Regions from separate parts of the Thalassotalea fusca genome, predicted to be linked through region 2. Evidence: predicted binding sites of a transcription regulator. Region 2 holds the regulator's gene; the other holds the start of a gene.

Region 1 (4,221 bases), on a different contig from region 2:
CATTAATATACACGTATAGTTCAAATTATCATGTCAAACGAAATTAACGTTAACCCAGAAGAAATTGCAAAGTTTGAAAAAGTCGCCAGCCAATGGTGGGACTTAACGGGTGACTTTAAGCCGCTTCATCAAATAAACCCATTAAGAAGACAATTTATCTTACAGCACTGTCCAGAATTGTTCGGCAAAGAAGTCATTGATGTCGGTTGTGGTGGTGGAATCTTGTCTGAAAGCATTGCCAAACTCGGTGCCAATGTCACCGGCATAGATATGGGAGATGAACCGCTGAATGTCGCCAAGCTCCATGCGCTGGAAACCAATGTTTCTGTGAATTACCAGAAATGCACAGCAGAAGCAATGGCACAGGATAAGCCAGAACATTTCGACATTGTTACCTGTATGGAGATGTTAGAGCACGTTCCCTCGCCCTCTTCCATTATTGAAGCTTGCGCCAAAATGGTTAAACCTGGTGGTTACGTATTCTTCTCAACGTTAAACAAAACGATTAAATCTTACCTGCTTGCTATCGTTGCTGCTGAAAAAGTCTTAAAGCTTGTGCCTGATGGCACCCATGATCACAAGAGCTTTATTAGGCCTTCTCAACTTATACATTGGGCAGAATCGGCAGCTCTGAAGTGTATCGATGCTGCGGGTATTCATTACAATCCGATTACCGAGAATCATAAACTAATTTCATCTCTCGATGTGAATTATATTCTTGGTTTTCAAAAACAATAAGCGGGAAACTAATGAGTAAAGCAGTATTATTCGATTTAGACGGTACGCTATTAGATACCGCCAAAGATCTTGGCGCAGCACTTAATCATGTGCTTGCAGTTAACCATTTGCCCGAAATTGCATATGACATATCTCGACCTTTAGCGTCAGACGGTGCCAAAGGTTTACTTGAACTAGGGTTTGGCAGTGCTTTATCACGTTTCAACTATGATGAATTGCGTGAGCTATTCTTACAATATTACGAAGAAAACATTGCTGTACATACAAAATTATACGCTGGTATTGAATCAATGCTCGCCAATATAGATAAAGCAGGCATACCATGGGGAATTGTTACAAACAAACCTGAAGCACTCGCTCAGAAACTCGTTGCTTTCTATCCCGCTTTGAACACAAGCCAAGTATTGTTAGGGGGTGATAGTTTACCTCAACGTAAGCCTGATCCTGAGCCATTACGAGTAGCTTGTGGGCAGCTTTCATGTGAAACAACCAATACGTGGTATATTGGTGATGCCCTAAGAGATATGCAAGCGAGCAACGCTGCCGGAATGACATCTGTTGTAGCCAATTGGGGCTATATTAAACTGACCGATGACGTAGAACAGTGGCACGCAGATTTTATAATCAACGATCCCCACGAGATCCTTCAGCTGATTAATTAACCAATCCGTACATTTATCACGCAAATCATCTATGTTATTGATCAATAAGAAAAACGGAGTCTATATTACTATTTGTCATATAGACTCCGTTTTTGTCACAAAAATAATTATACAAGCAAAAAAATTTGCAAATTATTCGTTGCGTTTCCTAAAAATCAAAACTTAAAAGAGTTGCTACGTTAGTCATTACTAACTGGTCAAATGTAGGGGTAATTTTCGTACTTTTTGACAAAGGTTTTAGGGTTGCAATAAGTCACAAACCTCATTATCTTGTGATGATGATTTAAAGGAACCCCTATATATAGTGCATTAACTAATCAAGTCGGTTGAAGTCTAATCAATAGGGATTTGTGGTAGATTTATTCCTTCAGAATAACTAAAACAACAATAAACAGATTTACAGGTCTTACATGAATAGCAATCTTTTTGTTACCAAACGCAATGGCGAAAAAGAACCCATTGACTTAGAGAAAATTCATAAAGTTATAGCATGGGCTGCGGAAGGATTAGATAACGTTTCCGTATCGCAAGTAGAATTAAAATCTCATATTCAGTTTTACGACGGTATTAAGACAGAAGATATTCATGAGACCATTATCAAGGCCGCTGCCGATTTAATTTCGGAAGAAACGCCTGATTACCAATTCCTTTCTGCACGCTTAGCAATATTCCATTTAAGAAAAAAAGCGTATGGTCAGTTTGAGCCACCTAAGTTATTTGACCACGTGGTTAAACTCGTAGAGTCAGGCAAGTATGATCAACATTTGTTGCAAGATTATACCCAAGCTGAATTTGAGGCGATGGAAGCATTTATTGATCACCGCCGTGATTTGAACTTCAGCTATGCAGCCGTAAAGCAGCTAGAGGGTAAATACCTTGTTCAAAATCGAGTGACTGGTGAAATATACGAAAGTGCACAATTTCTATACATTCTTGTAGCCGCGTGTTTATTTGCGAAGTATCCAAAAGATGTTCGATTAAGCTATGTTGAAGGGTTTTACAATGCTATTTCAACATTCAAAATTTCATTACCAACACCTATTATGGCGGGTGTTCGTACACCAACACGTCAATTCTCGTCATGTGTACTTATTGAGTGTGGTGACAGCCTAGATTCGATTAATGCTACATCTAGTTCGATCGTTAAGTATGTTTCTCAACGTGCAGGAATTGGTATTAATGCCGGTAGAATCCGTGCACTAGGTAGTTCAATTCGTGGCGGTGAAGCATTTCATACCGGTTGCATACCGTTTTATAAGCATTTCCAAACGGCGGTTAAAAGCTGTTCTCAAGGTGGTGTTCGTGGTGGCGCAGCTACCCTATTCTACCCGTTATGGCATCTTGAAGTTGAAAGCTTACTTGTACTTAAAAACAACCGTGGTGTTGAAGAAAACCGTGTTCGTCATTTAGATTACGGTGTTCAGTTTAATAAATTAATGTATCAACGCCTTATTAAGGGTGAAGCAATTACTTTATTTAGCCCAAGCGATGTACCAGGCCTATATGATGCGTTCTTTGAAGACCAAGAAAAGTTCGAAGAGCTGTACCTAAAATATGAAGCAGATGACAACATTCGCAAAAAATGCATTCAAGCAATTGAACTGTTTACTTTGTTTGCACAAGAGCGTGCCAGCACTGGGCGTATTTACCTGCAAAACGTTGACCACTGTAATACACACAGCCCGTTTATTCCTGAAGTTGCGCCTATTCGCCAAAGCAACTTGTGTTTAGAGATTGCGTTGCCAACGAAACCACTCAATGAAGTAAGCGATCCGGAAGGTGAAATTGCGTTATGTACGCTTTCTGCATTTAACCTTGGCGCTATTGATAGCTTAGATGAGCTTGATGAGCTAGCAGATTTGGCAGTACGAGCACTCGATAGTTTATTAGACTACCAAGACTATCCTGTACCAGCAGCTTACAATGCGACGATGGGCAGAAGAACACTCGGTATAGGTGTAATTAACTATGCCTACTACCTCGCCAAGAACGGTGTTTATTATTCAAATGGCAGTGCTAATAATTTAACACACCGTACCTTTGAAGCAATTCAGTATTACCTATTGAAAGCGTCAAATAAGCTAGCTATCGAGCAAGGAGCTTGTCCTAAGTTTAACGAAACTAAGCTATCTAAGGGTATTTTACCAATTGATACTTATAAGCGTGATATTGATAAAGTGACAAGCGAACCTTTGCATCTTGATTGGGAAGGGTTACGTGAAAGCATCAAGCAACACGGTGTTCGTAACTCAACCGTTTCAGCATTAATGCCTTCAGAAACTTCGTCACAGATTTCAAATGCAACTAATGGCATCGAGCCGCCTCGCGGATTGATCAGTATTAAAGCAAGTAAAGATGGTATTTTAAAGCAGGTTGTTCCTGAATATGAGCGCCTCAAAGGCAATTATGAACTGCTATGGAATATACCAAACAACGATGGTTACCTTGAGTTGGTTGGTATTATGCAGAAGTTTATTGACCAAACTATTTCTGCCAATACAAACTATGATCCTGCAAAGTATGAAGGTGGTAAAGTTCCCGTTAAGCAAATACTTAAAGATATACTTACTGCCTATAAATTAGGGGTTAAGACTTTGTATTATCACAACACACGTGATGGCGCTGATGACAGCCAAGGTGTCGCTGAAGACGACGGCTGTGAAGGCGGTGCGTGTAAGATCTAAGACAAATGCCGTATCATTTTGATACGGCATTTAGCTGTACTCAATAATAATAATAATTTTCTAATATTACCGAATAAGTTGTATGCCAAGGAGCATTTGATGACCTACAGTACATTTAACCAAATCCCAAATGACCC
Region 2 (4,221 bases):
GCAATAGAATCACCCAATTTAACATCGCTCATATCGAGTATGTTAGTGGCAATCGTGATTCTGGCGCCCTCGCTGTTAACCTGTATTGATTGAATAGTACCAACCGCTTCAATTATTCCGGTAAACATATTATTTCTCTTTAATTTTGGCGTTAATGCGAATATCTGCACCCACTTGTCTCACATCGGTAATATCCAATGTCAGCGCATCAGTTAAGTGTTGAACACTTGGCATGTTGACTAAGCTCATCGCTGTAGAGCCTAGAAGTTTAGGCGCTTGATAGAGTACCAACTCATCAACTAATTTCTGTTCAAGAAAGCCGCCAGTTAAGTGATTTCCGGCTTCTACTAATAGCTCATTCAAGCCTCTGCTCGCCAATAATTCAACTACTGACGTTAAACAAAGGTACTTGCTATCGCTTGCCAAAGGCACGGAAACCTGTTCGACAAATTCTGGCCAGCGCAAAGTATTATCAATTGAAGAGCTAATGATGAGTATGGGAGAAGGTTCGCTAAAAAGTGGTAAATCGGGCGTCAGGCGCTTGTGATTATCAATGACGACTCTTAGGGGCTGTCTAATAGTCACACTCGGATAACTGTTATTTTTTTGTCCTGAAAATAGTTCGTCAGACCTTACTGTCATTCGGGCATTATCACGTATGACACTAACAGCACTGGTTATAATTGCACAACTTGCTGCGCGTAACCTTTGAACATCCTGACGTGCTGCTTTAGACGTTATCCATTGACTTTCACCATTCGCCATAGCGGTTTTGCCATCTAGACTTGACGCTAATTTACATCGAACCAATGGTTTTCCAGTGGCCACCCGCTGGATATAGCCCTTGTTCAATGCGGCGGCATCTTCAGCTAAAAGGCCTACTTCAACGGTTATTCCTGCCTCAGTTAAGAGCTCAAAGCCCTGTCCGGCAACATGTGGGCTTGGATCTGTCATCGCACAAATGACTTTGCTTACGCCAGATTTAATCAAAGCCAGTGCACATGGCGGAGTGCGACCAAAATGACTGCATGGCTCAAGCGTTACATAGGCTGTAGCACCTTTTGCTGCATCGCCCGCTTCATTTAGTGCGTGCACTTCGGCATGCTCTTGCCCTGCAACGATGTGAAAACCTTCACCCACAATTTGATTATCATTAACAATGACGCAACCCACACGTGGGTTAGGAGATGTTGTATATCTCCCCTGTGCTGCGAGTTTTATTGCTCGTGCCATAAAGGCGTGTTGTTCGGGACTATATTGCACTGTCACTCTTTAATGCCTTTCATTCAACTCTTTGATAATCAGTCATCACCAAGACGTGCAATTTCTTCACCGAATTCGCGAATGTCTTCAAATGAACGATAAACGGAAGCAAATCTAACGTAAGCAACTTTATCCAGATCTTTAAGTTGCTCCATAATGATATTGCCTAATAGCTCACTGGAAACTTCTCGCTCGCCCGTTGCACGCAACTGAGATTTAAGACGATTTATGGCCTTTTCTGTCTGTTCAACGCTTACTGGTCTTTTTTCGAGCGCACGTACTAAGCCACTTCGTAACTTATCTTCGTTAAACGGTTCGCGAGAGCCATCACGTTTAATAATTCTCGGCATGACTAGCTCAGCCGTTTCAAACGTCGTGAACCGCTCTTGGCATGTAGTACATTCCCTTCTACGCCTAATTTGGTGTCCGTCAGCAACTAATCGAGAGTCGATAACTTTAGTTTCTGTTGTTGAACAGAATGGGCAGTACATAGTGAACCCTGAGGTAAAAAAAATTAGCGGTATTTTAAACTAATTGTTCATCGATACCAATTCTTAAGAGGAAATAGTTATTTTCTAATTTGCAGCTAATTTCGAAATGATACAAACAAAAAAGCGAACGCCTTATTCAGGAGTTCGCTTTTGCTCTTAATCTTAAGTTCAGATTAATGAATACTACGCATAAACAGGGAAGCGTGCACAGATCTCTTTAACTTTGTCTTGAACTGATTTGATTACATCTTCGTTTTCAATATCGTCAAGGATGTCACAAATCCAACCCGTTAGTTGTTGAGTTTCTTCAACACCAAAACCACGACGTGTGATAGCTGGTGTACCTAAACGCAAACCAGAAGTAACAAATGGAGAACGAGGATCGTTAGGTACAGAGTTTTTATTAACCGTGATGTGCGCACGACCTAACGCCGCGTCAGCATCTTTACCAGTGATATCTTTGTCAATCAAATCAAGAAGCAACAAGTGGTTTTCAGTGCCATTTGATACGACTTTATAACCACGTTCTTGCAATACAGCGACCATCGCTTTGGCATTAGCCAACACTTTTTCTTGATAAACTTTAAATTCAGGTTGTAATGCTTCTTTGAAAGCTACCGCTTTAGCTGCGATAACATGCATCAATGGGCCACCTTGACCACCAGGGAATACAGCGCTGTTTAGCTTCTTGTAAACATCTTCATCACCACAACCTGAAACGATCAAACCACCACGAGGGCCAGCTAACGTTTTATGCGTAGTTGTTGTAACAACATGAGCATGAGGAACAGGATTAGGATATAAGCCAGCGGCTATTAGACCTGCAACGTGCGCCATATCTACCATGAAGTAAGCGCCTACTTTATCGGCGATTTTACGCATACGTGCCCAATCAACGATACCAGAGAACGCAGAGAAGCCACCAATAATCATTTCAGGCTTATGTTCTTCCGCTAAACGCTCTAGCTCTTCATAGTCGATGTCACCTGTTTCTGGGTGTAAACCGTATTGATATGCTTCGTATGATTTACCTGAGAAGTTAACATGAGAACCATGCGTTAAGTGACCACCATGCGCAAGGCTCATACCTAACACTTTTCCGCCTGGCGAAACTAGCGCTTGGAAAACGGCAGCGTTTGCTTGTGAACCAGCATGTGGTTGTACGTTTGCGTAGTCAGCACCAAATAATTCTTTAGCACGCTCAATAGCTAATGCTTCTGCTTTGTCAACATGCTCACAACCGCCGTAATAACGTTTGCCCGGGTAACCTTCAGCATATTTGTTAGTTAGCTGTGAACCTTGTGCTTCAAGTACACGAGGGCTACAGTAGTTTTCAGATGCAATAAGTTCGATATGTTCTTCCTGGCGAACTACTTCATCTGTCATTGATTGCCAAAGTTCAGCATCAAAATCGGCAATATTCATATCACGAGTCAGCATGTTTATACCTCTATTTCACAGCGAATACGCTGGACGGTTAAGATTAAATTAATTGCCGCATATTTTGCCTGAATCACACACGCTTGTATACGTTAAAACTCGGCCACGTTATTTCAATTTGCGATGATTTATACAAATACATGAACCGTCAAATATGCGGTAAAAACTTTCAAAGACAAGATCAAATTGGTCTTGTTCGTAATATATAGAACAAGAAACGAAATGACAACAAATTTAATATAAACATCAAGCCAATATTCAGAATTAAATTCCGACTTGCCACCCACTATCCGAATGTTATTTCATTTGTTGTAGGCGCTTCAACTCTGCTAAGCGTTTGCGGTGAAACCAATGGGTCACTAGGTAACAGACAAGAATCATCCCGTATATTTCGGTAATAATAGACCAAACAGAAATATTAAGTTCTGTACTAAGTTCTTTAGCGAATAGCCCAACGAGAACTATCATCAACCAATAGTATATTTTGATTAGTTTGATATACCTTAAAGATGACAGACATCCTCTCAAGGCATTGTCTAGTGCGCGTTCTGGGCTGTCGCAAGCTTTTTTCCAAGCTTTGGAGCGAATTTTGACTTCGTAATAGACAAACACAATGCACAAGAGGGATGATACAGCAAAATAGACAACCGTCATGGTGCCTATTTCTTCATTTTGAGAAAACACAACGGTCATAACAACAAGAAAAATTGTCGCAAGAATGTTTAGCCATAAAATGGCCTTTGCCCATAACGTTCTTCGCTTCGTTTGCTTAAGTAATTTATCAATATCCGACTTTTTAAATGGCTGTTCTTGCCAGTCTTCCGTTAACAACTGCCAATCATCTCCAAATACATCACTCGGAGAAGTAGACTGTTCTAACGATTTATCTTGTTCTTTATTCATTTATGCAGCCATCAGTGTCATTAAAGCAGTTTTTGCACGTTGCAGCCTGACACCAACTAGATTGGTTGTAATTGACAGTACCTCTGCAATTTCTTGGTAACTCATTCCTTCTAGTGCCAATGTA

The links. Region 2 encodes NrdR, which represses ribonucleotide reductase genes. Its sites were predicted from a motif close to AAACACNANATNTNGTGTTT; they were not measured.
Region 1: a site for NrdR is predicted at 1,691-1,710, ahead of nrdA (class 1a ribonucleoside-diphosphate reductase subunit alpha). Genes of this name have one in related genera too.

What each region holds. Positions count from the first base shown of each region.
Region 1 covers NZ_JBQRUN010000007.1:200,735-204,955, reverse strand. The annotation lists gene ubiG (bifunctional 2-polyprenyl-6-hydroxyphenol methylase/3-demethylubiquinol 3-O-methyltransferase UbiG) at 31-738, shown strand; gene ACSLUK_RS11110 (HAD family hydrolase) at 750-1,400, shown strand; gene nrdA (class 1a ribonucleoside-diphosphate reductase subunit alpha) at 1,811-4,084, shown strand; gene nrdB (class Ia ribonucleoside-diphosphate reductase subunit beta) at 4,184-4,221, shown strand, end outside.
Region 2 covers NZ_JBQRUN010000001.1:235,877-240,097, reverse strand. The annotation lists gene ACSLUK_RS01035 (riboflavin synthase) at 1-128, opposite strand, end outside; gene ribD (bifunctional diaminohydroxyphosphoribosylaminopyrimidine deaminase/5-amino-6-(5-phosphoribosylamino)uracil reductase RibD) at 130-1,233, opposite strand; gene nrdR (transcriptional regulator NrdR) at 1,302-1,754, opposite strand; gene glyA (serine hydroxymethyltransferase) at 1,938-3,194, opposite strand; gene ACSLUK_RS01015 (hypothetical protein) at 3,492-4,097, opposite strand; gene ACSLUK_RS01010 (RNA polymerase sigma factor) at 4,098-4,221, opposite strand, start outside.